Regions from separate parts of the Halomonas sp. IOP_6 genome, predicted to be linked through region 2. Evidence: predicted binding sites of a transcription regulator. Region 2 holds the regulator's gene; each other region holds the start of a gene.
What was found. The regulator sigma-54, encoded in region 2, starts transcription at its own class of promoters, with help from an activator protein. The targets are predictions, from matches to a motif close to TGGCACNNNNNTTGCTNT.
Positions count from the first base shown of each region.

Region 1: a site for sigma-54 is predicted at 4,410-4,427, ahead of glnL (nitrogen regulation protein NR(II)). Genes of this name have one in related genera too.
Region 3: a site for sigma-54 is predicted at 6,044-6,061, ahead of K7H08_RS17100 (HAD-IIB family hydrolase). Genes of this name have one in related genera too.

Region 1 is NZ_JAIRBO010000006.1:144,092-153,991, reverse strand. Features, by position in the region: gene K7H08_RS12805 (entericidin A/B family lipoprotein) at 1-22, shown strand, start outside; gene K7H08_RS12800 (YqiA/YcfP family alpha/beta fold hydrolase) at 28-540, shown strand; gene K7H08_RS12795 (DUF6435 family protein) at 751-927, shown strand; gene K7H08_RS12790 (ChaN family lipoprotein) at 940-1,788, shown strand; gene glnG (nitrogen regulation protein NR(I)) at 1,868-3,298, opposite strand; gene glnL (nitrogen regulation protein NR(II)) at 3,295-4,353, opposite strand; gene glnA (glutamate--ammonia ligase) at 4,713-6,119, opposite strand; gene K7H08_RS12770 (hypothetical protein) at 6,591-7,214, shown strand; gene K7H08_RS12760 (hypothetical protein) at 7,624-7,929, shown strand; gene K7H08_RS12755 (mechanosensitive ion channel family protein) at 8,008-8,814, opposite strand; gene K7H08_RS12750 (hypothetical protein) at 9,120-9,272, shown strand; gene K7H08_RS12745 (type I restriction endonuclease) at 9,386-9,900, opposite strand, start outside.
Region 2 is NZ_JAIRBO010000001.1:547,389-557,288, forward strand. Features, by position in the region: gene K7H08_RS02595 (KpsF/GutQ family sugar-phosphate isomerase) at 1-331, shown strand, start outside; gene K7H08_RS02600 (KdsC family phosphatase) at 367-909, shown strand; gene lptC (LPS export ABC transporter periplasmic protein LptC) at 909-1,481, shown strand; gene lptA (lipopolysaccharide transport periplasmic protein LptA) at 1,490-1,993, shown strand; gene lptB (LPS export ABC transporter ATP-binding protein) at 2,066-2,791, shown strand; gene K7H08_RS02620 (RNA polymerase factor sigma-54) at 2,897-4,312, shown strand; gene hpf (ribosome hibernation-promoting factor, HPF/YfiA family) at 4,410-4,718, shown strand; gene ptsN (PTS IIA-like nitrogen regulatory protein PtsN) at 4,723-5,193, shown strand; gene rapZ (RNase adapter RapZ) at 5,268-6,182, shown strand; gene K7H08_RS02640 (HPr family phosphocarrier protein) at 6,228-6,497, shown strand; gene pmbA (metalloprotease PmbA) at 6,569-7,909, opposite strand; gene yjgA (ribosome biogenesis factor YjgA) at 8,006-8,527, shown strand; gene tldD (metalloprotease TldD) at 8,636-9,900, opposite strand, start outside.
Region 3 is NZ_JAIRBO010000013.1:10,245-20,144, forward strand. Features, by position in the region: gene K7H08_RS17070 (hypothetical protein) at 1-884, shown strand, start outside; gene glyA (serine hydroxymethyltransferase) at 1,041-2,306, shown strand; gene K7H08_RS17080 (glycosyltransferase family 32 protein) at 2,436-3,236, opposite strand; gene K7H08_RS17085 (FlgO family outer membrane protein) at 3,278-3,871, opposite strand; gene K7H08_RS17090 (hypothetical protein) at 3,876-4,541, opposite strand; gene K7H08_RS17095 (OmpA family protein) at 4,759-5,772, shown strand; gene K7H08_RS17100 (HAD-IIB family hydrolase) at 6,121-7,080, shown strand; gene K7H08_RS17105 (glycosyl transferase) at 7,077-8,297, shown strand; gene K7H08_RS17110 (MBL fold metallo-hydrolase) at 8,640-9,506, shown strand; gene K7H08_RS17115 (YgaP family membrane protein) at 9,534-9,725, shown strand; gene K7H08_RS17120 (YeeE/YedE family protein) at 9,744-9,900, shown strand, end outside.

The sequences.
Region 1 (9,900 bases), on a different contig from region 2:
TCAGCGCTCCGCAGGTAGTTAATGGCTATGATGACCGTATACCTTTCACACGGCCTGGAAAGCGGACCTGGCGCTTTGAAAGTACAAGCGTTAAAAGGGGTTGCTGAGCAGCTAGATAACTGCGAACCCGTGGTCATGGATTACCGTGGTATGAAGGAGCCCCAGGAGCGTTTAGAGCATTTGCTTGCCGTGATTGCCGAGCGAAACGACACGCTTGCTAACTGCGTTATGGCGGGCTCCAGCCTCGGCGGATGGTTAAGTGCAGCGGTTAGTGCCCAGGAACCTGTGTTAGGTTGTTTTTTATTAGCCCCTGCTCTTGGCTTGCCAGATTACCCGCAAACCTCAATCACACTGCAAGCACAACACACGCATATCATTCATGGATGGCGAGATGATGTCGTACCGCCAGGCCCAGTCATTGAACATGCCCGCTGTCAGCGACTTTCACTACGCATGATTGACGATGACCATCGCCTGCAGAACAGTCTCGATACAATACTTTCCGATTTCGAGCGGTTTTTAGAGCTGTGTCTTCAATAGTGATGTCTTTAAAACTATGTCTTTAAAAACTATGTCCTTAAAAACTGTGTCCTTAAAAAAACATACCTTTGAAAATAGCGCTCTTAAAGCCGCGCTATTTAGCTCAACATGGATCGCAAACGTACTTCTGATAACGAAGTGTTACAACAAATAGTCGACATACGCCAAACAAAGCTATACAAGTAGTGTACAAGCCATAGGAGAATGCTCATGTTTGGTCTATTTAAGCGCGATCCCAAGAAAAAGCTCCAGCAAGATTACGAGCGTAAATTACAGGCAGCAATGGAAGCTTCACGCAATGGTGACATGAGAGCGAACGCGACATTGACGGAGGAAGCAGAAGCTATTCTGACTGAGATCAATCGCCTTAAAGCAGAAGAACGCTAGGACACAACGCCCATGCGCCATCATTTCATCGCTGCCATGGCTCTAGGCTGGCTACCTTTAGCGGCTCATGCTAGCTGCCCTATTCCCGGCCAGTGGTGGCAATCGCAACATGCTGTTGCTAACAGCGCTGTTTTAGCCCAAGCAATACAGCATCAGGTTGTCCTATTGGGCGAGCAACATGATGCCATTGACCACCACCGTTGGCAGTTGCACACCCTAGCGGGGCTTTACGCGCTGCGTGACGATATGGTTATCGGGTTAGAAATGCTGCCCCGGGAAGCGCAACCCGTGCTCGATGATTGGGTTGCGGGCTTGTTATCCGAAGAAGCGCTGTTGGAGCAGTCCGGCTGGGAGGAGAACTGGGGGTTTGATGCTGACCTTTACTTACCCATTCTCCATTTCGCGCGTGTTCAACAGATTCCTCTGATCGCCTTAAACATTACTCCCGAGCTGCGTCAGCGCTTAGCTCGTGACGGCTTCAGCAGCGTGCCTGCCGACCAGCGGCATCATATACCTGCACCGCTACCGCCAAGCGCTGGCTATGAAATGCGCTTAAAAGACGTATTTGACCAGCATGCAATGGATGGCGACGACCCCGCTATGCTGAGACGCTTTTTACAGGCCCAACTTAGCTGGGACGTCGCGATGGCTGAAGGGCTGGCTAACGCCGCCGTAGAGGGTAAATTGGCCGTTGGCTTAATGGGTTTAGGCCATGTGATTTATCACGATGGTGTGCCCCACCAACTTGATGGGCTAGGGGTGGATCACACCTTCAGCTTACTGCCCTGGTCAACAGAAACCTGTGAGCCACCCGACCCTGCATTAGCAGATGCTGTTTTTGTACTGCCAGCGGCGGAGTAACCGCTAACAGATGGGTTGCGAATAGATTGATCGCGAATAGATTGGTCACTAACAGGTTATTCGTTAAAAGAATGGTCAGTTAGGCATCATCTGCCAGCGCAGGCAGCAGCGTTTTCAATTTACGGGTAAGAGTATTGCGCCCCCAGCCGAGTAATTCGGCGGCTTCCCCTTTGCGTCCACCGGTATGTTTCAGTGCCGTTTCAATCAGAATGCGCTCAAAATCCGGCACGGCTTCCTCCAACAGGTGGGTATGGCCTTCCGCCAGGGCGTGGTCAGCCCAATCCCTGAACGCGGAACGCCAATCGCCATAAACACTACCTTCGGAAGCGTTGACCGAGCGCAGCTCTGGGGGCAAGTCCTCAATGAGAATTTCGCGGCCAGAAGCCATTACCGTTAGCCAACGGCAAATATTTTCTAATTGACGAACATTACCCGGCCACGGCAAACGAGTAAGGTGCGCTTCTGCTTCGGGCGTTAACACTTTGATATCTGTGGTCAGCTCTTTGGCAGCTTCCGCTAAGAAATGACGCGTTAAACGCGGAATATCCTCCCGACGCTCGGAAAGGCGCGGCAGATGAACGCGAATCACGTTTAAGCGGTGGAACAAGTCCTCCCGGAACCGCCCATCGTCAACTAACGATTCCAGGTTCTGATGGGTAGCAGCAATAATACGTACATCGACTTTCACAGGGGTATGGCCGCCCACGCGATAGAATTCACCATCTGCTAACACACGTAGCAAGCGCGTTTGCGTTTCAGCGGGCATGTCACCAATTTCATCGAGAAACAGCGTTCCGCCGTTAGCCTGTTCAAAGCGACCTTGGCGCTGTTGCGCTGCCCCTGTAAACGCGCCCTTCTCATGGCCGAATAGTTCAGACTCAATCAAGTCCCGGGGAATCGCTGCCATGTTCAGCGCAATAAACGGCTTGCCCGCTCGTGGGCTATGTTGATGGAGCGCCTGAGCAACACGCTCTTTACCGGTGCCAGACTCACCGTTAATTAACACCGTGATGTGGGAGTGGGAAAGCCGCCCTATGGCGCGAAACACTTCCTGCATAGCAGGTGCTTCACCAATAATCTCAGCACTCAACCCTTCCGGTACGCTGACCGGGCGCTGACGCTCTCTTGCATGAGCGACCGCACGACGCACCAGCGCCAGCGCTTCGTCCACATCAAAGGGTTTCGGCAGGTATTCAAAGGCGCCCCCTTGGTAAGACGCCACGGCACTGTCGAGGTCCGAATGCGCGGTCATAACAATCACAGGCAGGTCAGGGTGTGCATCACGCACCCGGGACATTAAATCCAGCCCATCAATGCCGGGCATACGAATGTCAGTCACCAGGACATCCGGTGGATTTTCTAACAGTCGCTCCAGCGCGGTATCGGCGCGTTCAATACACTCTATATCCAGGTCTGGCTGCGCTAAGGCCCGCTCTAATACCCAACGGATGGCGCGGTCATCATCGACAATAACCACTCGTGCCACATCGGTTTGTGTCGCCTCAGTCATGACGCTTCTCCGGTGAAATTAACAACCAATGGAATCAGTAAACGAAATTCGGTATGTCCTGGGCGTGAGTCGCATTCGATCAATCCTTGATGTTGGTGCAAAATCGATTGAGCAATTGATAGCCCTAGGCCGCTACCTTCAGCGCGCCCAGACACCATGGGATAGAAAAGCGTTTCACGTAACGTTTCAGGTATGCCAGGGCCATTATCAATAACCCCCACTTCACTGACTAAACGATGGCGTTCAGCCCCCAGCGTAAATTGGCGGCGTGCGCGGGTGCGCAACATAAGCTCCGGCGAAGGCGTTGCTGCATCACTCATGGCCTGTACCGCGTTACGTGCCACATTCAACACCGCTTGGATCATTTGAGATTCATCGCCAGAAAGATCCGGCAAACTCGGGTCATAATCACGACGGATCTCCACATGCGGATGCTCGGCAATCAGCAGTGCTCGCACCCGCTCTAACACCTTATGGATATTGACCGGCTCATGTTTGACGATGCGATTGGGGCCCAACATGGAGTCGACCAAATCTCGCAGCCGATCCACCTCTTCCACAATAATATGGGTGAATTCACGTAGTGCAGGATCGTCCAGATCGCGCTCCAATAATTGGGCAGCACCGCGAATCCCGCCTAAGGGATTTTTAACTTCATGAGCCAAGCCCCGCGCCAACACTTTGATGGTCTCTTGCCGGGTGGTCAGCGCTTCTTCCCGGGAAATCTGCATTAGCCGATCACGGGGCTCTACTTCGAGTAATAGTTCATCGGCTGAAAGCGGGGTCACGGTGTAGTCCACCGTTAATGGCTCGCTGTTCAGCGGCGTAATACGTGCTTCGCGTTGGGTATAGGGATGAAAGGCATCCCGCGCTTTAGCGAGGACATCATCAATACTCTCATCGCCCCCTAACAGCGTGTCTAAACTAATGCCCTGCACACGGCTAAAACTCACCGCTAGCAACGCTTCCGCTGCCGGATTCATCCAGCGAACGCGGAGTTCACCGTCTAGCAGTAAGACTGCGGTGGTGAGGTGTTCAAGTAAGCGCTGGTACATGGCGTATCCTGAAGCGTCGCTGTAAAAAATAGCGTTATCGAGCGTATGAAAGAGAAACTGCAAAAAGCGCGCCAATTGACCACTTGCACGGCTAATGAGCAGGGGGCGGGGATGTAGCGAGCCGTTATAGCGCAGTCCTAGCAGTCAGTTTGTCACTTATTGCACCATTATAGTGCACATGACTCATCAACAATAAAAATACTCACCGCATCAGTGCGGTGCCGCAGACAGCGCTCTCCCCTTGCAAACAGACCTCTTCGTTTCACTATTCAGTGGTATAAAAAAACCCCGCCGAAGCGGGGTTTTAGGCCAGTCACACCCGAGGGGGTGGTACTAGCTGCTGTGCTTAGCAATCGCTCTTAACAGCTGTAGTACATATCGAACTCAATCGGGTGAGTGGTCATGCGAATGCGCTCCACTTCTTCCATCTTGAGGTCGATGTATGCATCGATCATATCATCAGTAAACACGCCACCTTCGGTCAAGAACGCGCGGTCTGCATCGAGTGCTTCCAACGCTTGGTCCAGGCTGTTGGCAACGGTCGGTACTGACTTACCTTCTTCAGGCGGCAGGTCGTACAAGTTCTTATCCATGGCATCGCCAGGATGAATCTTATTCTTAATACCGTCGATACCCGCCATCAGCAGAGCCGCGAACGCCAGGTAGGGGTTAGCGGTCGGGTCAGGGAAACGTGTTTCAACACGCTTGCCTTTCGGGCTAGCGGTGTACGGAATACGGATAGAGGCAGAACGGTTACGAGCGCTGTAGGCCAGCATAACCGGCGCTTCAAAGCCTGGCACCAAACGCTTATATGAGTTGGTAGACGCGTTAGTGAAGGCGTTCAGAGCACGAGCGTGCTTGATCACACCGCCAATGTAGTAAAGCGCCATTTCAGAAAGCCCAGCGTACTCGTCACCCGCGAACTGGTTCTGACCATCTTTCCAGAACGACTGGTGTACGTGCATACCAGACCCGTTGTCACCAACAAGCGGCTTCGGCATGAACGTAGCGGTTTTGCCGTAAGCGTGAGCCACGTTGTGGATCACGTATTTCATTTCCTGAACTTCGTCAGCTTTCTTCACCAGCGTGTTGAATTTAACGCCGATTTCGTTCTGACCCGCGTTAGCAACCTCGTGGTGGTGAACCTCAACGGTCTGGCCAATCGCTTCCAGGGTGTTACACATTGCACCACGAATGTCGTGGAAGCTATCAACCGGGGGAACCGGGAAGTAGCCGCCTTTAACGCGCGGGCGGTGCCCCAAGTTGCCGCCTTCTACCTGATTACTGGTCGCCCAAGCGCCTTCATCAGAGGTAATTTTGTACATGGAACCCTGAATGTCAGATTTCCAATGGACTTCGTCAAAAATGAAGAACTCAGGCTCAGGGCCAAAGAAGGCGGTGTCGCCCAGACCGGTGGACTGCAGGTAAGCTTCTGCGCGCTTGGCAATAGAACGCGGGTCACGGTCATAGCCCTGCATAGTGGCAGGCTCGATGATATCGCAACGCAGGATCAGGGTAGCGTCTTCGGTGAAGGGGTCGAGGAAACCAGTACCATCTTCAGGGCGAAGAATCATGTCGGATTCGTTGATGCCTTTCCAGCCCTCGATAGAGGAACCATCGAACATCTGACCATTTTCGAAAAACTCTTCGTCCACGTCCCGTGCCGGTACGGTGACGTGCTGCTCTTTACCGCGCGTGTCGGTGAAACGCAGATCTACCCATTTAACATCATGTTCTTCGATTAGCGCGAGAGTCTTGGCTGACATAGTGTCCTCCGGTATGAACGTGGCTTAAGCTTTTGACAGTAAGCTACCGATAAAAGAGTTATTAAACAAACCGGCTATCGTTGTAGCACGCCGAGAGGCATCTGCCTACGACCCGCTAGCCGCTGCCTAATACTAAGCACGGAACATGCCAACCTTGCACCAATATGGCATAAAAAAACAACAAGCAGTTGTTTTATAAAAGATAAAAAATAAAACACTGTGCTTCTTCATGTAGCATAATGCTCTGCGAAAGAACGAACTTAGCCCTAAAAAGGCACTTAGCTCAGAAAAACGCACCAATAAAGACCAACCAGAGACCCGCAAGCACCAGCATGGTGCATATAAAGCATCTATTATTTTCCTCATCACTGTAAACTTTAGCTTGATACCAAAAGAAACTCACACCTACAATTGATTACAAACAGATAGATTTAATAACAAACAGGTTTCACAACACAGGAAGCCACTCACATGGGCACGGTCTGCTTTATTGTTGATGCGTCAGTCACAGGTGCCCTTTTACCACGTCACCTGCGCGCTATTCGCCAAACAGCCTTTGCAGACCACACACTTCCCATTATCGTGACTAGCGCCACCACCGATCCACGCATTCCGGACATTGAGCAACGCTACCGCGCACACTTTCTCGTTACCCCTTCCCAGCCACTGGGCGCAAGGATCAATCAAGCAGCATATCTCAGCCAAGCTGATTGGTTACTGATTGCAATGCAACAACGGCCGCTAACAGCCAAACTGTGGTGTTTACTTTATCCCCAGCTAGACACGTACACGCTGGATGCTTTTTTGATTGGCAGCGAACCACCCCGCTTATCCGAACGCTTACTCCAGTGCTTTTTAGGCGCAGGCGTCGCTGTTCCTCCCTACATAGCAATCAGGCGCACGTGGTTAGAACGCTTAGGTGGCTTAGACCCAGAGCTAGATGAAGCAGCGCTTGCTGATTTACTACAGCGCCTTTACGCATGCCCTACCCGTTTACAAACGTTCAGCCTGGAAGCATCAGGGCTTACCCGTGACTCGCCATCAAGGAGTAACAAACCCTATCGACCTCCCCCCAACTCGCATACGGATACTTAACGTCTCTTATAGCCTAGGATCTCCTGTTGGTTAAACGCTCAAACGCTTACCCAATAGCATTGCCCCCGCCGTCATAGTGTTAAACATACTATTCAACACGATTGAGCCAAACAAATACCAAACGAGTACGCATGGATATAACGCACCCAGCGTGGCGCTTTACGACCTTTTAAGTAATGCATTAACCAACGTGCAAACAGCACACAGAAAGGTATTACCCCCACTTTTTTTGAAGATAAGTTCTTTTGAAGACAAGTTTTTTTGAAGAGGAAGCTATTCAACCAGCGAATGTAAGTGCAGTGGATCCACGGCACCTCAATACTTCAGCAGTGATTGGCTCGATCACGCCAACGCACACTACACTTAAACATCACGCTATATGATACCGCTCAACAAAAGGACACTGACAATGCATCAGCATATCGAATGGGACGAACCTGGCAGCGCAAGCGTTGTAGAGTTTTTTAAGAATGACCCCGACCACACTCCGCCCTACCCAGGCGCCATGCTCTCCGCCCGTTATCTAGGCCGCATTGTGCGGGTAAAAGTAGAAGCCTATCGTGAAGAAGATGCCGTCAGCATCGGCAGCGTTGCCGCCATTCTTGACCGTCACGGGCAGCATCACGAATCCCACCACAAGCTTAACGTAGGCGATATCGTCCGACTTCCCGATGACAAACGCGCTATGGAACGCTGGGACGAGGAAGATCAATAGTAACCACCATCACAAACTACGAAAGCAAGGCGCGCCCTTTAAAGGGCGCGCCTTGCCAAACCGTATCAACGGAAAAGTTCACCCCGCTTTCTGAATTTCTACTGAATGCGGGTAAGGTATTGAAACACCTTGCTTATCAAAAGCTTCTTTGACAGCTTTCGTCATATCAAATTTCACATCCCAATAGTCCGCAGCATCGACCCAAAGCCGCACGGTAAGGTCCACACTACTGGCCCCCAGGTTAGTGACTTTTATCCAAGGCGCGGGATCACCATGGATACGGTTGTCAGCCTCGGCCAGCCCCCTGATGATCGCCATGGCCTGATCTGCATCATCGTCATAACCAATCCCGAACTCAAGATCAACACGGCGTGTCGAGTGATGAGAGAAATTAGTGATAATAGCCCCCCAAGCCTGTCCATTAGGCACAATAATTTGCACGTTGTCAGGCGTCACTAACTCGGTCACGAACAGATTGAGATCCTTAACCGTACCGGATGTGCCCCCAATATCCACAAACTGACCCAGCTTGTAAGGACGAAACATAATCAGCATAAACCCCGCCGCTAAATCACTGAGCGTGCCCTGTAACGCCAGGCCAATAGCCAGCGTGGCAGCCCCCAATACAGCAACCAGAGAGGTAGCCTGAATACCAAACAGACCGAGTACCGTAATCAATACAACCAGTAGAATGACCCACTTCACCAAGGCTGCAAGGAAGTTGCCCAGAGTTGGGTCTATACGCGGTATCGCATTCACCCGCTTACGCACTAAGCTGCTGACTACCCCTGCGACAACCCAGCCCACAATCAACACCAACAATGCTTTCACGGCATTGATGATCAAAGGAACATAAGCCCCAAATTGCTCAAGAAAGTTTTCCACGACGTAATATCCTCTAGATGGCAGTTACCGAAACACACAGCAATCATTATCTTAAAGCAGTTTTATTTTGGAACATTCTCTTCCTCACCATATTTAACAATTCAAGCACCATCGTGCTGATGGCGCCGAAACTAAGAGAGTATTCACAACGGTTGAACGCTGAATTACCTGGACGGCAACATCCAACTTACTAATTAATGAAGGTAATGCACATTTCGAGTAGCGCGGCGTAAGCGTTAGCGCACCCGCGAAAGCGACCCGGCAGGTGTACATTTATGGCGGTGAGCAGATAGGTAGTGCGGAATTTGTACCACTCAAGCGGGGGCGATGCGGACTGTGGTGGCGTGCATGGCCGCGATGGTGATGTGGCTGTTTCCAACGGTCGGATGCATGTACACCCGGCATGGTTGGGCATTGGCTTGCATTTGTTGACTCCAAGCTGTGGTGGTTACAGCTGACATTTGCAGACGTCGCAAAACACAAGGTAAATATGCTTACCTTATGAACCAATTTGTAAGCTTTATTTACCTTGCCGGGCGAAAACAAGCCGGCACAAGACCGGCTTTAGGGATCATTCGTAGCCTTTTACAACGGCTATCAGAGCGTCTCTGTGATTGAAGATATCAGTCAGTGCATTTAGATCGTGCTTAACTGATTCATTATCTTGACGAATTTCAATTCTTTTTAAGCTTTTGGAATTGAAGTGAAGGCGACAGATTGGCTTACGATTGTTGTCATCAAGCAGCACGGCGCAATACGACTTTGCATCTCGCATGAAAACCCTTTCAGGAGCTACTTCGCTGGCAACGATAGCCCGAACCATGTTGTAACCATCGATCTCCTCCTGAGTCGTGACTATCTCATCATCTGTATTTTGAGAAGGTTCTTCGGAGTCCACCTGAATGGACTGTAAGTTAACAGCACCTGACTCATCGCCACTTGTCGTAGCTAATGCCTGTTTGAGCCTTAGAGAAACCTGCTCTTTGATGTGTTGAGCCATTGCGTCGCGGATGATCGGTGTGAATTCATCAAGAACTTGCTGAGTCATCCGTCCATCAAAGAAATCTTGAGCGATGAATTTGATGA
Region 2 (9,900 bases):
ATTAGGCAGCCCGTTACGGGACGCACTCTTGGAAATTACTCGCCAAGGGTTGGGCTTTACCTGCGTAATCGATAGCGAAGGACGCCTTGCCGGCGTTTATACCGACGGTGACTTACGCCGAACGCTGGATCAGTTTCATGACCTACGTGACGTCCTAGTTGATGATGTGATGACACGTCCTGGAAAACGTATCGGTCCCGATGTGTTAGCGGCTGAAGCGGTACGCATCATGGAAGACAGTCGAATCACCGCACTGGCGGTCGTGGATGATCAGCAGCGCCCCATTGGCGCGCTACATATGCATGACTTACTTGCTAGCGGTGTCATTTAATCAATCTTTTCAAACATTAATAATACGGAGGCTTCATGGCCCTACCTGACGCTCTACAAGACCGGATTCGCCGCGTAAAATTGCTTGCTATTGACGTTGACGGCGTACTTACCGATGGCCGCCTCTATTTTCAAGCTGACGGTATCGAAATCAAAGCGTTTCATACCCAAGATGGCCACGGCCTCAAACTTTTGAAACGCGTCGGAATCCATGTTGCCTTAATTACTGGGCGTGATTCTCCCATGGTCAGCCAACGTGCTGCGTCGCTGGGCATTACCCACGTGTATCAAGGGTGCGAGGATAAACTCACTACGCTACGCGCGCTTTGCCAACGCCTAGACATCACGCTTGAGCAGGTTGCTTATTGTGGTGACGACCTACCAGACCTTGCTCCAATTAAACGTTCTGGCGTAGGCATCACCGTCCCTAATGCTCCTGATTATATGCATACTCACGCTGACTGGATCACCGATCGGCTTGGTGGCCACGGCGCTGTACGTGAAATCTGCGATACCTTATTGATGTCTCAAGGTCATTGGGATGCTGTTTTAGATACGTACCTACACGGCCAATCGTAATGCGCTTTTGGGTTAAAAAACGCCTTTGGATAACCATCATGGTGTTTGCCTTAGGTGGCGTACTGGTATGGCTGGATCCGCGCGGCCCTCAAGACCAATCAATCGACGCAGAGGCTCGTGCTCAAGAGCCCGGCCATGTACTAGAGAATGCAGAAATTACTCTGTTTGGTGACACCGGAGCCATCCAGCAGTCGCTGACGACGCCACGCTTAGTTCATACCCCTCAAACGGCGATGACAGATGTCCTCTCCCCCAGGGCGACACTATTTGATAGCGATGAGCGTCAATGGCTAGCGACGGCGGAGACCGGCACCCTAAATACTGACACGCAGGCGCTCACGCTAGCTGGTTCAGCCCAATTACTTGCACCTGATGAGGGCTGGCAGTTGAATACTGAGTTATTACACTATGATGGCATCACCCGTCATGCTTGGAGCGATGCCGAAACCATACTTCAGCAACCGCCCCAGCGCATTGACGCTTCACGTATGGATGTATGGCTGGATGATAGCCAGATCCGCTTAACCAATAACGTGCGCGGCGTTCACCCGCCTGCCACTCGTTCTCAGTAGGAGTCGCGATGAACGTTCTTATTCGCACGGCACTCTTCGTCATTGCGCTACCCATTTCAGCGGCAGCGCTACCGGTTATGGCACAAAGCCAAGCCCCCGTAGAAGTAGAGGCTGACCGTTTAGATCTCGATCAACGCGCAGGCACCGCAGTGTATTCAGGCAACGTCGATATTCGGCAGGGCAATATGCAACTGCGCGGCGATCGCGTTGAGATTCAGCGCAACGATGCTGGCGAGCTATCGCGTGCCATTGCAACCGGTGGACGAGCCTACATACGTAACCAGCTCGAAGACCAAGCTAGCCCAATGGAAGGCTGGGCAAAACGTATTATTTACCATGTTGCCGAGCGTCGGGTAGAGCTCATTGACCAAGCGGAACTGACCCAGCAAGCAGATCGCTTTGAAGGTGGGCGATTAGAGTACTTTATCGACCAAGGTGTGGTTCAGGCGCGTTCTGATGTTAGTGGTGGTGAGCCACAACGTATCCGCATGACTCTTCAGCCGGAACAATAGGAGTGTCCAGTGGCGACCAATAACGCAGAGCCCGCACCTCAAACCACAGCCTCAGAATCAGAAACCGCGCCGATAAAAACACTTTATGCCCAACACTTAGCTAAAAGCTATAAACGCCGCCGTGTCGTTAAGGATATTAACCTAGAGATATCTCAAGGCAGCGTGGTAGGGCTACTAGGCCCCAATGGCGCAGGCAAAACGACATCGTTTTATATGATTGTCGGCTTGGTAAAGTCTGATGCGGGAAAGGTTGGCATTGATGAGCTTGATTTAACCCATGCCCCCATGCACGAACGTGCAATGGCTGGTATTGGCTACTTGCCTCAGGAAGCCTCTATTTTTCGCAAACTTACCGTCGCCGACAACATCATGGCAATCCTGGAAACCCGCAAAGAGCTCGATCGTAGCGCCAGGGAGCAGCGCCTTGAGTCGCTACTGGAAGATTTTCACATCACGCACATTCGTGACAACTTCGGCATGAGTCTTTCGGGCGGAGAGCGTAGACGTGTTGAGATTGCCCGCTCCCTCGCGACCGAGCCTGCCTTTATCCTGCTTGATGAGCCGTTTGCCGGCGTTGATCCAATCTCAGTGGGCGATATTAAAACGATCATTCGAGCCCTCAAAAAGCGCCATATCGGCGTGCTGATCACTGATCATAACGTCAGGGAAACACTGGATATTTGCGATATTGCTTACATTGTAGGTGACGGCCATATCATCGCCAGTGGCCCCCCTCAGGAAATTCTCAACAACCAGCGGGTAAGAGACGTTTATTTGGGGGCTGATTTCCGCTTGTAAACAGCCATCTGTAGAAAAAATAGTAGTGGTGGCATACTTATTGCACTTGCACCAAGCCATAACTCGCACTAGGGTGGAGCTTTCTGATTAACGAGCGGTTCTCAGATGGTCATGAAAGCTTCTCTTCAATTGCGTATCGGTACACAGCTGACCATGACACCTCAGCTGCAGCAGGCCATCGCCCTGTTACAGCTATCAACGCTGGACCTCCGTCAAGAAATTCAGCAAGCACTTGATGCCAATCCAATGCTTGAGCAGGAAGATGAGTTCGGCGAACAGGCCGTTAGTGAACCCCAGGAAGCTGAATGGTCCGAAAGCATTCCTAACGAACTCTCAACTGACAGTGACTGGTCAGACACTTATCAAGACCTTGGTAGCCATGGTGCCAGCAGCGAGGGGCCTGACTTTGAGCGTCAAGCCGCTGGTCAAAGTTTGCATGGCCACTTACTTTGGCAACTCGCCATGACAGATTTTTCACCACGCGACCACGCCATTGCTGAAAGCCTCATCGATGCACTGGATGCCAACGGCTACCTAACCCAGCCTCTCAATGACATTCGCGAAGGACTTAAAGCCCAAGGGCATGAAGGCCTTAGCCAGCGTGAAGTTGAAACAACCTTGCTTCGTCTTCAACAGTTTGAGCCCACCGGTGTATTTGCTCGCGACCTGCGGGAGTGCTTAATGCTGCAGCTCGCCTCACTACCGGAAGATACACCGCTGCTTATGCCTGCCAAGCGGTTAGTGCGTCAATTTCTGGAAGCGCTTGGTAAGGATGATGTGCGTTTGCTAAAGCGGCGGTTAAGTCTAGATGATGAGCAGCTTGATGATGTCATCCGCTTGATCCGCAGCCTTGATCCTCGCCCAGGAAGTGCCTTTGGCGACACTGATGACAGCTATGTAACGCCAGATTTAGTCGTACGCCATGACCACGAAGGATGGCACCTGGAGCTAAATCCTGAGGCATTGCCGCGCTTGCGCATTCAACCTGACTACGCAAGCCTGATCAAACGGGCTGACAAGAGCCAAGATAACCAATTTTTAAAAGAGCATCTCCAAGAAGCTCGCTGGCTCATCAAGAGCCTTTCAAGTCGAAATGATACGCTACTGCGGGTGGGCCGAGAAATCATAGCTCGCCAGATAGGCTTTCTGGAACACGGCGAAGAAGCCATGAAACCGCTGATTTTAGCCGATATCGCAGACGCCGTAGAAATGCATGAATCCACTATTTCCAGGGTCACCACCCAGAAATACATTCATACTCCGCGCGGAGTGTTTGAGCTCAAATACTTCTTTTCAAGCCAAGTAAGTGGCCAGGACGGCGGTGACAGTCACTCCAGCACCGCCATCCGCGCTCGAATCAAAAAACTGGTGCAAGATGAACCGCCCGGGAAACCTCTCTCAGACAGCCGCCTCGTGTCGCTATTGGAAGAGGGTGGCATTAATGTGGCAAGGCGAACGGTGGCCAAATATCGCGAGTCGATGGGTATACCCTCTTCAAGCGAACGCCGCCGTTTACGCTAATAAAACAGTGCTAACGAACAAAGTCTGTCTAAGGGCTTTGCAATAGCGCAAAAAGGGTTACAATCGAAGAACAGTCCGATGGATAAGGAGCACGTCAATGCAAGTAAATATCACTGGTCATCACGTAGATCTGACTGACGCCTTGCGTGACTATGTAAATGAGAAGCTGGAACGCGTTGAGCGCCATTATGACAATATCACCACCGTACAAGTGACCTTATCTGTTGAAAAGGAGCGCCAGCAAGCTGCCTGCACCCTGCATGCTGCAGGTGCCGATCTACACGCAGAAGCATTAGACAACGATATGTACGCTGCGATTGATGCACTAGCGGACAAAATTGATCGTCAACTCGTTAAACACAAGGAAAAAGCACAAGCTCGCGCCCAAGGCGCTGGCGTGCGTTAACTCAATGACGTTGGAAACTATTCTTCCCCCGGAGCGCGTGCTGTATGACGTCCCCGGGGGCAGCAAAAAAAGGGTGCTGGAATTTTTCAGCACCTTTATTGCGCAAAACACGCCAAGCCTAGATAGCCAAGAAGTCTTCAGCCGCCTGATTGGTCGTGAGCGTTTGGGTAGCACTGGAATAGGCAACGGCGTTGCTATTCCTCACGCCCGTAGCCCTCACTGCAGCTCGCCTATCGCTGGTTTTTTAAAGTTAGCTGAGCCAGTAGATTTCGATGCTATTGATGGCGACCCCGTCGACCTTGTTTTCGTACTTTTAGTGCCCGAAGAGGCGGACGACACGCACTTAGCCTTATTAGGGCAAGTGGCGTCCATCATGAACAACGTTGACACACGTCAGCAGCTTCGTAGAGCGGCTAGCCAACGTGAGCTATTGGACCTTATTACAGCAAAAATTCGTGAACAACCTGTTACCTAAATGGTCCACCGCTAGACACTGCCTACTAGTTTAACGTTTACCTCCATTTTTATTGGCATGCCAAGAGAAACTCTATGCAACTGGTGATCATTAGCGGCCGTTCAGGGTCCGGTAAATCTATCGCCTTACAAGCGTTAGAAGATCTTGGCTATTGTGCCATCGATAATTTGCCCGCCATGTTACTCGGCTCCCTTGTGGATGAGCTTCGCGAGCAAGGGGCACGCCCTCAACTAGCGGTAAGTATCGATGCGCGTAATTTACCAGCTGCGCTAAAGCAGCTGCCAAAAATGCTTGAATCTTTGCGTCAGAAAAGCATTCACTTCCAGGTTATCTATCTAACCACCGATGCGCGAATTCTTCTTGAGCGATACTCAGCCACGCGTCGTCGCCACCCTCTTACGCGTGATAGTGACATGACGCTTGAAGAGGCCATCAATAAAGAAGAAGAAACCCTGCTCGACATCCGTGATCTTGCCGACCTGATGATCGACACATCGCGTCTGTCGGTTCATGACCTGCGCCGCCGAATAACGGATCAGGTTGCCCAACAGCGTGAAGATAGATTAACGCTGACACTAGAGTCATTTGGCTATAAACGTGGCGTCCCACTTGACGCTGATCTCGTCTTTGACGTGCGCTGCTTACCAAATCCCTACTGGGACCCTACGCTGCGCCAATACACTGGGCGTGACGCGAACATCATCAACTTTCTTAAGGGATATCCCGTCGTAGAAGAAATGCGCAATGATATCCAGACATGGTTGGAAAAGTGGCTACCCGCTTACCAAAATAGCCAGCGCAGTTATATGACTATTGCTATTGGCTGTACCGGCGGGCAGCACCGTTCTGTCTATATGGTGGAACAACTGGCACAAATGCTGGTGAAACAAGCGGGAGAGGTTCAACTCCGTCATCGTGAGCTAGGCCTGCAGTACACCCTAAGTGAACAGCAGCCCTCCACATCCGAGCCTTCAACAAACGCGCAATAAGCAACGCCTTTTCTTCACGACCCCACTCGGCTAAAAGGAACCAGAGTGCCAGAAAGAACCTTAACACTCACTAATCAGCGCGGCCTTCATGCTCGTGCAGCGACAAAACTCGTCAAGTGTAGCCAACAGTTTTCGGCCAACATTCACGTTTACAAACAACAGCAAATGGCTGATGCGGCCAACATTATGTCGTTATTGATGCTGGCCGCCCCTTGTGGCACTGAACTTAGAGTCCATGCGGAAGGCGACGACGCCGAACAAGCACTAGAGGCCATTGAAGCACTATTCGACGCACGTTTTGACGAAGAGCACTAACATCAGTGAATACCACTGACATCATTAAAACAGCATCAGCCAACGTGTTAACTGAGCTGTTAGCTAAGGTGTTAGTTACCAGCGACGGTCATTGCATCAATTAGCCAGCTACCCGTGTGAATACTGCCACGGGTATCGATGTCATCACCGACTGCGACCAAGCCAGCAAACATGCTATTCAAATTACTGGCAATAGTGAACTCCTCGATAGGGTGCTGTATTTCACCATTTTCAACCCAAAAGCCGGCAGCACCTCGCGAATAGTCGCCAGTCACGCCGTTAACCCCCTGTCCCATTAGCTCAGTCACCCAAATGCCACGCCCCATCTGCTTCAGCAAATCATCTCGGGGCGTCAGCGGCGCTAACAAACGTAAATTGCGTGCCCCACCTGCATTACCTGTAGATTGCATACCTAAACGCCGCGCACTGTAAGCAGACAGCATATAGCTAGCCACACTACCCTGATCAATAAAGCGATTGTTGCGAGTTTGAACGCCTTCAGCATCAAACGGCGAGCTAGCCGTCGCACCCACCTCCATAGGCCGCTCTTCCAAGCCAAACCAGCTCGGGAATAGCTGGCTACCTAAACGATCACATAAGAAAGAGGATTCGCGATAAAGCGCCCCACCTGCCAACGCCCCCATCAAGTGACCTACTAAGCCGCTGGAAAGTGACGGGTCGAACAGCACCGGAAAGGTACCTGTTGGCGGCCGTTGAGCGCCTAACCGACGTAGCGTGCGTGACGCGGCTTCGCGGCCAACCTCCGCGGGATCTCGAAGCATGGCGGGATTACGTGCCGAGGTATAATCGTAATCGCGCTGCATGCCCTTCTCATCCTGTGCAATCAGCATGCAGGAAAGTGAATGACTACTGCCTTTCTGGGTGCCGAGGAAACCGTGGCTGTTAGCGTAAACTCGCACTCCCTCACCACTGGATAGCGAAGCGCCTTCCGACTGATGAATTCCCGCAACATCACGCCCCGCTTTCTCACATGCCAGCGCCAAATCGATTGCTTCATCAGTCGTCAACGACCATGGATAATGCACTTTAAGGTCAGGTAGGTCAGTTGCCATTAGCGACGCATCTGCTAACCCTGCGGCAGGGTCCTCCCCCGTATAACGGGCAATTGCCAGGGCTTTCTCTACCGTGGCTTTAATTGACGCGCTGCTGGCATCGGTAGACGAGGCGCTGCCCTTGCGCTGCCCAACATATAGCGTAATGGCAATTCCTTGATCACGTGAAAGTTCGACAGTTTCCACCTCTCCAAGACGCACGCTTATCCCAAGGCCTTGATCTACACTAGCGCCGACTTCAGCAGCATCTGCGCCTAATTTTTTTGCCAGCGCAAGCGCCTCTTCAGCACGCTGGGTTAACAGCACCTGCTGGGCCGCTGCATCAAATGCTTGTGCCATTTTGGCCTCCTTTTCGCCTGAATCGCATTGGCGGATCAATGTTGTGGTCGCAGCCTGATATAATGCTGCAAACGAAACTAATTAGTGAGTTCTAGTATGCCTAAGCAACGCCCCGAACCCCTCGATATTGATGAACAAGAAGAGCGCCCTAGTAAGTCTCAGCTCAAGCGGGAAATGCATGCTCTCCAGGCGCTTGGCGAAACGCTTATCGCGATGAAACCAGCCGAGCGCGCAAAATTTCCGCTCTCTGACGACATGTTACGCGCCATAGAAGAAACCTCTCGCATCCGCTCCCATGAAGGCCGCCGTCGCCATATGCAATATGTGGGCAAGCTTATTCGCAAAGAAGACCTTACTGCCATACAGGGTGTCTTCGACGCTATCGAGCAGGAAAAAGAGCAGCGCGATCATGCCTTTCACCGGCTAGAAAAATGGCGCGATCGGTTAGTCGAAGAAGGCGACAGCGCTGTCGATCTATTTATGGCGGAATACCCTAACGCTGACCGTCAGGTAATACGACAACTAGTGCGCAATGCGCGTAAAGAGCGTGAGCAAAGTAAACCACCGACCAGCTCGCGCAAGCTGTTCAAACACTTACGCGATACGCTGGCACTCTAACCCCTATATGTCTCAATGACTGGGCCATAAAGGCTAGTTCATAAGGACCAAGTCATTAAGACCAAGTCATCAAGACCAAGTCATCAAGACCAAGTGATGACAATCAAGTCACGAAGACTGAGTGCCGCCGACCGTCAGCTCATCCAGCTTAAGGGTGGGCTGACCGACGCCTACCGGCACACCCTGTCCCTCTTTGCCGCAGACACCGATACCTGTATCCATTTCCATATCATGGCCAATCATTGAAACACGCCCCATTGCCTCAGGACCGTTGCCAATCAAGGTAGCCCCTTTAACAGGCGCAGTAATTTTGCCATCTTCAATGAGGTAGGCTTCGCTGGCTGAAAAAACGAACTTGCCTGATGTAATATCGACCTGACCACCACCGAAACTGACCGCATAGATACCGCGCTTAACGCTTTTGATAATGTCGGCGGGTTCATCTTGGCCTGCCAGCATGACAGTATTGGTCATACGCGGCATCGGCAAATGGGCAAAAGATTCACGCCGCGCATTACCCGTTGGCGCCATATTCATTAACCGTGCATTAAGCTTATCTTGCATATAGCCAGTTAAAATACCGTCTTCAATCAGCGGCGTGTATTGCCCTGGCGTGCCTTCATCATCCACGCTTAACGAACCACGGCAATCAGCAACGGTAGCATCATCGACGACCGTCACACCTTTCGCCGCAACACGTTTCCCCATCTGCCCTGCAAACGCTGAACTACCCTTACGATTAAAATCGCCTTCAAGCCCGTGGCCCACCGCTTCATGAAGCAAAATACCTGGCCAGCCAGCGCCGAGAACAACCGGCATTTGACCAGCAGGTGCATCGACTGCCTCTAGGTTAACTAAGGCTTGGCGAACAGCTTCTTTCGCATAGCGTTCCGCTACGTTTTCATCTCGCAGCCTGGACATGGAGTAACGACCGCCGCCCCCAGCACCGCCTCGCTCTCGCCGACCATTTTTAGCCGCGATAACACTTACATTAAAACGGACTAATGGGCGGATATCTGCCGCTAAGGTGCCATCACTGGCACGCACTAACACCACTTCATAAGTGCCTGACAATGAGGCGCTCACTTGGCTAATACAGGGGTCAGCTGCACGCGCGATGCGGTCTGCTTCTTTTAACATTGCCACTTTTTCGTCAGCAGTAAGCCCCGCCAACGGATCAAGTCCTGCATAACGACCGGCAGCGCTGACAGCCACTACCGGCTGCCCAGGTAACTGCTTACCACTACGCACAATGCCCGCTGCTGTACGGCCAGTATCCATTAGCGCATCTGCGGTAATTTGATTGGAGTAGGCAAAGCCTGTCTTTTCACCTGCTAAGGAGCGCACACCAACGCCGCCATCAATGTTATAGC
Region 3 (9,900 bases), on a different contig from region 2:
CGCTCACGCTTGAAGAGGTCAGCAGTAGCGCCATTGGCTTGTTCGATATGCAGGGCGTCAGTGCCGATTTTAATGACTTGGAAAGTGGGATTAGTTCGGTTCTTTCGCTCGCTAATTTGCGCATTGAGCAGCTAACCGGAATTGATACGCCTGGGGAAGAGAGCGTGGAACATGCCGCGTTGAATGGCATGGATCTGTCCGGGGATGGTTGGCGCGTAGCGTTGGATAGCGCCTGGGTAGAAGGCAATTCCTATGTGGGTGATGCAGGCTTCGAAGGCGCATTTTTTGATATTGGAGGGCTGCTGCCTTTATTGCCACTTGAGCAACGACAAGAGTTCGAAACCTTTAACAAAATACTCACAGGGGGAAGTGGTCAGTTACAGGCTGACGGGCGCAGTCACTCCCGCTGGGCGGAAGAGGGGGAAACCGACCGCTTGATCGCTGATGGCTATGTGCGCTTGAGTAGTGCTGCGGGAATTGAATACAGACTTGATTTGCCGATCAGTTTGCCAAAAAGCGTTTCCATTGAGCAGGCAATGCAAAACCCTGCGTTGTTTGAATCCGCCACGTTGCATGGTGGTGAGGTCGTTGTGGCTTATACCGATGAAGGGTTGCTGCCGCGATTAACTACCGAGATCGCCGCGCACGAGAATATTACCGAAGCGCAAGCAGTCTCTATGGCGCTGAGGCAGGCTCGTCAGCTTGAGCCCTTGTTAGGCTCGCAAATAACCAAATTAATGACCGGGATGGTCGACATTATGGCTGGCCATTCCCAAGCCTTAACGGTCAATGTCGCATTGCCCAATCCGTTTACTTTTAACCAATTCATGATGAACCCGATGGCGAGTACTGAGCAGTTTACGTTCACCTATGAGCTAAAGTAGCGCGGTTGACCAGTTAGTCAGTTTTTTGATGACGACATCAACATGAAATACGCTCATGCACGACCTGACGCGGATGCGATGAAAGTCGCGTCAGGCTGCGTTATGATAGCGCCCTAGTTTCCCCATGATGATCCTTTTGTAACGAGGTTCCCGCCGATGTTCAGCCGCGATATGACAATTGCCGGATTCGATGATGTGCTTTTTGATGCGATGCAAAAAGAAGTTGCACGCCAGGAAGCTCACATTGAATTGATTGCTTCTGAAAACTACGCCAGCCCCCGCGTACTGGAAGCGCAAGGCAGCCAGCTGACCAATAAATACGCCGAAGGCTATCCAGGTAAGCGCTACTATGGTGGCTGTGAATTTGTTGATATCGCTGAAAATCTTGCGATCGACTATGCCAAGCAGCTGTTCGGCGCGACCTACGTGAATGTTCAGCCTCACTCTGGTTCTCAGGCCAATAGCGCGGTTTTCCAAGCGCTGGTAAAGCCGGGTGACACCATCTTGGGGATGAGCCTGGATGCCGGTGGTCACTTAACCCATGGTGCCAAGCCTAACTTCTCTGGCAAGCACTATAATGCTATTCAGTATGGGCTGAACGAGCAGGGCTTGATTGATTATGATCAGGTGGCTGAGCTTGCTCGTGAGCACAAGCCCAAAATGATCATTGCTGGCTTCTCTGCTTACTCGCAAATTGTCGATTGGGCTAAGTTCCGTGAGATCGCTGATGAAGTAGGTGCCTACTTGCTGGTTGATATGGCGCACGTGTCTGGCTTGGTTGCTGCAGGCGTTTACCCGAGCCCGCTGCCCCATGCTCACGTCGTGACATCTACCACACACAAAACCCTGCGTGGCCCACGCAGCGGCGTTATTCTCTCCGCTGAAAACGATGCGGATATCGAGAAAAAGCTGCAGTCTGCTGTCTTCCCTGGTGGCCAGGGCGGCCCGTTGATGCATGTTATTGCCGCCAAGGCAGTCTGCTTCAAAGAAGCCATGGCGCCTGAATTCAAAGCTTACCAGCAGCAGGTGGTTAAAAACGCCCAGGCGATGGCCAAGGTGTTTATCGACCGCGGTTACGATATCGTGTCTGGTGGTACTGAAGATCACCTGTTCCTGCTGTCTTTGATCAAGCAGGGCGTGACCGGTAAAGATGCAGACGCTGCCCTGGGCCGCGCTCACATCACTGTGAACAAAAACGCGGTGCCTAACGATCCGCAAAGCCCATTCGTGACCTCTGGTTTGCGTATTGGTACGCCTGCCGTTACTACCCGTGGCTTCGGTGAAGATGAGTGCAGCCAGCTGGCTAGTTGGATTTGTGACATCTTAGATGTACTTGCTAAAGGTGAGGACACCAGCTCAATCGAAGCCCAAGTGCTCGATAAAGTGGCCCAAGTATGTGGCCGCTTCCCTGTTTACAAGTAACATTGGCTCGCTTTGCCAGGCCGAACAGTAGTGGCATGGTAAAGCAAACAGGGATAAAGCAAAAACGATAAAAAAAGCGCTAACCTATATGGTTAGCGCTTTTTTATTGGCATCAAGTCGATCTGAAGATCAAGGCTCTTCTTGGCGAATGATGCTGACTTTTTTCTGCTCTCTGGTCCATTTGCCCGCTTTTTTATCAATGTATTGGAAGTGCTCGTTCGTGAAATTACCTTGATTGCAGGCGTGGCGATACGACACCGTGGGTACGGTGCGTTGATCTAATAGCTGAATAAATACGCCAGGACCAGTGAGCTCAAACACGTTGGTGAGAGTGTTCTCTTCAATGTTTTGCTGCACTTGATCAATCAGTCTGCGTAGGTTGGGGTTGCCTGGTTTGCTGGCGATAAAGTAATTGCTCAGCTCACCTTTGCGGGTCGTAACGTAGAGCTCGTCAATATCGGTAGGCACAACGCGGGCAAGCGGCCAGATGGCATGTGCGTCAATATCGAGATAAACGCCGCCGTATTTGTAAAGCACCATTAGGCGCCAAAAGTCAGCCTGCGCCGCACCAATTTGTAACTTTGAATAGCTGGTGAATAGAGCGTCGTCGAAATTTTCTTTAATAAAGTCACTCCGCGCCTCGGTAATCATGAAACGATATTCGAAACGAGGGGCCATGAGACGATTAAACAAATAGTTCAGGTAAACCGGAAGGGTCACTCTATTAGTGAAGTTGGTCTGCCAAATAATCCGTGGAATAGTCGAATCATTTTTAGGTGCCAGCCAAGGCGCGGCATAGGCTGGCAGCGTGAAGCGCTTGTTCGGCAGCACGGCATGAAAAATATAGCTAAGCAGCTTGGTAATGTTTGCGCATAGCTTTATCAAGCGACTAGTGGCCACGATAAGTGGTTTGCTTGTGCGGGTGGGCATGTTCATCCTTTTCATTCGTGTCGCGGCAAGAGGTGAATCGATTACCAGCCGCCTTGGCCTTCCAATAAGCTTCGGGTGTTATTATCCAGCGGCAGCTTAAAGTCAGCGCTGCCAAGCACCATCGCATCACCAGCGCGAACTACCCGTGCACTCACATAGAGATAGTCCTGGCCTTGTGCATAAGTACCCATCAGTATTGAGCGTGCATTGTGCTGGGCGCTAAGACGTTGGACTTGGCGGGATAAAATTAATTCGCCAACGGTTTCTTCAATAAACATACTGTCACGCATTTTGACTTCGCGTACCTGCATGCCTTGCCTTGCGAGGGCGGACGCCATAATTTCAGAGCTAATACGGCCAAACGTAGACGACTGGCTTAAGTTATCAATACTTACAAAGGTAGCCGCAATCATCGGGCTATGGCGTGTAAGATCTGGATTGCTGGCCACCATTTGTGCGGCGGCTTCATGGGCTAGTTCGGAAAGGTCTGGCTGAGGCTCGGCATTTCGCATGCTATTGTTATTGCCAAGTGCAGTGCAGCCAGCCAAAAACAGCATAAACAACGCAACGATAAGCAGGCGTGCACCAACTGCTAAGCCGCGCAGTGGAGACAGAGAGTGGGAGAGTGAAAGCATGTAATTACCAAGTATCGGTGATAGAAACAGTTGGGGTTGCAGGCGCTTGAGGAACGCGATGTGGCGCATAGTGACGTCGGTCACCAGCATTTATGTAATAAATATTAGAAGAGGAGTAGAGAATGCGTTCACTATCAACGATCTGGGTAGTGATGATAACCTCCTCTTTGCCCTCATAAGTCCAACTGCCGCTGGTCGTATCTGCCACCATCGCAGCGGGAATTAATGCAAGCGCAGGCTCGCTCCAGTTTCCTAGTGCCATGCTAGCCACGGTCACGCCACCGGCAAGGGCGGTGTATGCACCAAACGGTGGGCGTATATAGCCGCGATCACGATGCTCAACAACTTCTACGTCCACTTGAACGGTGGCACCGCCAGTGTTGGGTTGCGTCATCACGCTTCCCCCGCGTGACACCAGTTCGCTTGTTAATAGCGTGCGAAAGCCACGTTCAAATTCGCCACCGTAATAGGCGCTAACTGACGTATGCTCTTGTGCTGGGATATGGAGATCCCTAAAGCGAACCCGTTCATTGCGAAGAATGCCTGCTGCTTCGTGTTGGGCTAGCACTTCCCAGTGCTGGGCTGCTTGCATGCGCTGCTGCTCACTATAAGGATAGGTAGTCGCAATGGGAGCCTGCGATGTATTGGCATAAAAGCAGCCGCTTAGCATCAGGCTCGCCAGTCCAATGCCGACAGGGCGAAATAGTCGGCCAATGGACGATTGGGTCGATGATGGCTCAGTGCTTAATGAATGAGCTCTTGATGACATAGGTCGGGTGCGCACCTGATTGTTCCTTCTCGCTACGAAACGGCTTTTGATAGACTAGTTTGCCACGCTTACCCTAGATCGGCCACGAGGTTAAAAACTTGAATGAGTGAACCCCCCCATGCTTGAAGACCATCGCGCTGGTCCGCGTCATGATTCATTGCTAACCGCTTATCCAGAAGATGAAAGTAATAGCGGTTGGATGATTAGCTATATTGACATTATGACGCTACTGGTAGCCCTGTTCGTTATTATTATTGCTGCGGCTAATGTGACAAGCCCATCATTGTTTCAGCAAGAAACAGCCGATGAGTACGGCTATGAGTCGTCACCTGCTAGAGAAATACCCCTGCCGGATGCGCTTGCTGAAGCCCGTCAGCAGCGCACAGTACTCGGCGTATCACCTAGCAGTGATACGCTCAGCCCGTTTGCGATTAGCGCTGCGTTGGGTGTGGCAGGGTTGCCTAAAGCTCGCACTGCTGTTGTGGAGGTGCCTCCTTTATTGGCGCGGATTGAAGAAGTATCGATAGATACCCAGCCATCGACTGCCAATAGTAGGCTTCCGCAGTTGCTACTGCCCACCGATGAGCGTCAGTCTGTTTCGCCGTTGGCCGATTACATGGTAGTGCTCACCGACCGTCCACCTATCAATGTACAAAAAGTATCTGACGTGGCGATTAATAGCGCATTAGCACTTGATGAGAGATTGTCTGAGCGTGTGGAGGCTTCGACGTACCTACCTAACCTGGAAGGCGTTGAAGTTTCCCGAGTCGCTGAAGGTATCAGCCTGCGTGTACAAGATCGGTTGCTATTTCCCTCTGCCGATGCTCAGTTGACAGAAGGTGGCTCATCGTTAGTAGGATCATTGATGGATACCATCCAGCGCTTCGAGGGGGAAGTGTGGGTAGAGGGACACTCCGATAGCCAATCTATCAATACCCCAGAGTTTTCGTCCAACTGGGCGCTTTCAAGTGCGCGGGCGATTGCGATCGTTGAGGCACTTGAAGCCGCAGGGGTTGCTCCAGAGCGTTTGCGAGCCGTTGGACTAGCCGCAACTCAGCCGCTAGAAGATAACGATACTGTCGAAGGGCGAGCGCGAAATCGTCGCGTTGAGGTGGTTATTCATGTGGACTAGGGGGTAAGTCAAAAAAAACCCGCCGGGGGAGGCGGGCATGAAAGGGCTTGGCTCACTGCAGCCCACTGGCATCAGGTGAGGGGTGTACAAGGTTGCCAGTGGGTACAATTTCAGTATAGCTATTTATGAGCTTTTGCCAAGGGCTTGTCGAATTTTTTTCAATTTATTCGCGCACTATTTTAGTGCGCCGAAGTTGCGTTGTTTTGGGGCTCATAAGAAAGTGGCTGCTTTTTATGAGTTAAATTTTTGATTATTAAAAATAAAATTGTATTGGCATACAAACTGCTTTGTTGCTCATCTAAAAGTGGACGTGTGTAACGACTTTTAAGATTGCAAAAGGGTGGTGCTATGACCGAATACAAGCGTACTGCGTTGCCCAGTGATGCTCAGTCACCAAGCGACTTAGACCCAGCGCTTCAACCGCGTTTGGTAGTCACCGACTTGGACGGTTCATTACTAGATCACCACAGTTATGATTTCTCACCTGCCAAGCCCTGGCTTGCCCGCCTTAAACAGCTAGGGGTTCCGGTCATTCCGGTTACCAGTAAAACTCGCGCTGAACTCATTCCCCTACGAGAAGCCCTTGGGCTAACGGCGACCCCCTTTATTGCCGAGAATGGTGCTGTTATTGGTCTGCCGCCAGGTTGGTGTCATGCGCGTTTAGATCGCCCTGGTAATGGCCGAGATGGCGTCGTTATTAAACACACCGGAGTTGATAGTGGTTTCATTAAAGCGCGACTAAACGTTTGGCGTAAGCGTCTGGGGGTTCGGTTTACTCGAATGGGCGACTTAAGTCTTCAACAGGTAATGGCGTTAACTGGGCTTGATGAAACCCGTGCGAAAGCAGCGCGGCAGCGGGAGGGGAGTGAGCCACTTATTTGGGAAGATAATGCAGCCGCACTTGAAACGTTCCGCATTGCGCTTGAAGGCGATGGCCTTGAGCTCACGCAAGGGGGCCGCTTTTGGCATGTGATTGGGCGCTTGTCTGATAAAGGGGGTGCCGTAGAGTGGCTAATTAAACGATTTACTGCATTACGAGGCAGTTCGCCACTTTCATTGGGCTTGGGCGATGGCCCAAACGATATCACTATGCTGGAAACTGTCGATCAAGCTGTAGTGATTCGAGGTTGCCACGCTCTTAACGTTGAGCCGCACAACAGCGCGTTATATCGAACAAATGCAACTGGGCCAACTGGCTGGGCTGAGGGGGTAGCCCACTGGTGGGGGCGAGATGACGGGCGTCTAGAAATGGCGCCAGTGAATGACGCCGCTGCATCAGATTACAAGCCACGGGAGGCTAGCGTATGAGTGATTTCCATCAAAATGGTGTGATAACCGATTTTCACAACTTAACGCGCCGGCCAGTTGAAGCCCTTGAACAAGAGCTTTGCCAGTTTGCCAAACGTCGCCCAATGGGACTAATTTTACCCTCGCTTTTTTCTGAACTGGAAGGGCCTGCGCTGTCGGCAATTGTTGATGAGCTGGTGAAAGTGCCTTACCTCAATGAAATTGTCGTTGGTTTGGACAGAGCAGACCGCGATCAATTTTTATATGCACGGGAATTCTTTTCACGCTTGCCCCAGCACACTCGAATTCTATGGAATGACGGCCCGCGTTTACGTGCTATCGACCAAGAATTAGAAAGTCATGGTTTAGGGGCTTTAGAGCCAGGAAAAGGAAGAAACGTATGGTATTGCGCTGGCTATGTGCTTAGTTCAGGTCGCTCCACCACCGTTGGTCTTCACGATTGCGATATTCTTACCTACGACCGTGGCCTTCTAGCGCGCCTTATGTATCCTGTCGCGAATCCCCGTTTTAATTACAGTTTTTGTAAAGGCTATTACCCGCGTATCGCCGAAGGAAAGCTCAATGGGCGTGTTTCTCGGTTGATGGTGACGCCGCTGCTACGTGCCTTGAAAACTGTCTGTGGTCCGTTACCTTATTTGGATTATCTAGACAGCTTCCGTTACCCGTTATCTGGTGAATTTGCCATGCGCAGTGATGTGCTAGAGGGCATTCGAATTCCCGCTGATTGGGGGTTGGAAATCGGCGTACTGTCCGAGTTGCAGCGCAACTACTCACACCGTCAGCTATGTCAGGTCGATATTGCCGACGCCTATGACCATAAGCATCAGCCCGTTAGTGAAGAGGATGCGACCAGTGGCTTGAACCGAATGAGTCTGGATATCGCAAAAGCGCTTTATCGTAAGCTGGCTACCCAAGGGGTTAGCTTTAGCAGCGAAGATTTCCGGACGCTCAAAGCAACCTACTACCGTTTAGCCTTAGACCTCATTGAAGCCTATGATCACGACGCGACGATGAATGGACTAAGTTTAGATCGCCACTGTGAAGAACAGGCAGTTGAGCTATTTGCCAGCAATTTGCTAGAAGCTGGCAATCTGTTTTTAGATAACCCTCGTGAACGCCCCTTTATTCCCAGTTGGAACCGTGTACAAGCGGCGATGCCTGATGTGCTAGCCCGTATGCATGAAGCGGTAGAGCTTGATAATCAGGGTAAGGTTTAACGCTCAATGCTTGTTTGTTTCTATAAATTTTAAGTTTATCAGTGCTTTAAGTTTATAAGTGCTTTGAGTTTATCGGGCCTTTAAGCGTATCAAGTCTCAAAGTGTATAAGGCTTTAAGTCGATAGACGCTGATGAATTTCGCTTAACCGACCATGTCATTCTCTTCACAGCACCTCGTTGGCAGCGAGGTGCTTTTTTGTTTCGCGGCTATTGGCCGACGAGCAATATTGATCATGCTCAAGAAATCGTTTTAAATTCCAAATAAGTATAAACATATAACATTTTATGGTCTATGATGGTTGCATAGCAACATCATTACTTGCCATTAGCGGGAGGCACAGAATGCAACACCCGATTGTCACTCACTTCTTTGATGAGCCCACTAACACCTTTAGCTATGTGGTGCAGGACCCAGATAGTAATGCCTGCGCTATTCTAGATTCGGTACTGGATTTTGATTATGCCGCGGGGCATACGGATGTACGTTCTGCTGACGAGATCATTGAATTCATTCGCGATAACCGCCTTGAAGTAACGTGGATTTTAGAAACCCATGTACATGCTGATCACCTCTCTGCGGCGCCTTATTTACACCAAATGCTAGGTGGAAAAACCGGGATTGGCGCGCACATTGTCGACGTACAGGAAATTTTTGGTAAAGCATTCAATGCAGGGACTGAGTTTGCTCGGGACGGTAGCCAATTTGATGCTCTGTTTAATGAAGGCGATACGTTCACCATTGGCAGTCTTCAAGCGCGCGTGCTTCATACGCCAGGCCATACGCCTGCCTGCCTTACTTATGTGATAGGCGACGCGGCCTTCGTTGGCGACACACTGTTTATGCCAGATTACGGCACCGCACGCTGTGACTTCCCCGGTGGCGATGCACGTACGCTGTACCGCTCTATCCAAAAGGTGTTGGCACTGCCGACGCAAACGCGGCTGTTTTTGTGTCATGACTATAAAGCGCCAGGCCGAGACGTTTATCAGCACGAGACCAGTGTGGCAGAGCAGCGTGATGCGAACGTCCATGTGCATGAAGGCATTTCAGAAGATGAGTTCGTGAAAATGCGCACGGAGCGTGATGCCACGCTAGGCATGCCTAAGCTCATTATTCCCTCTGTACAGGTCAACATGCGCGCGGGCGAGATGCCGCCTGCCGACGACAATGGCGTTGTCTATCTAAAAGTCCCTATCAACCGTTTTTAACTGATATTGATTATCGAGGAGCAGAAAATGAAAGCAAACGTCGGCGGTATCGACAAAGTAGCACGAATCGTAGTTGGTCTTATTCTGATCATACTGGCGCTTACCGGCACCATTGGCGCATGGGGATGGATTGGCGTCGTACCACTCGCCACTGGGCTGTTTAATTTTTGCCCATTGTATCCTCTGCTGGGCATCTCAACCTGTAAAAACAAGCATTAACACAGCAAGGAGACACCTGTGGACTGGATAGCAAGCCTGCAAGGGCTCGTTGGTGGTGTATTGATAGGCTTATCCGCTGTGTGGTTGATGGGAGCCTTGGGGCGCATCGCCGGTATTAGCGGCATTATTGGGAACTTAATAACCCAGCGACCTAAAGGCGACAGTGCTTGGCGCA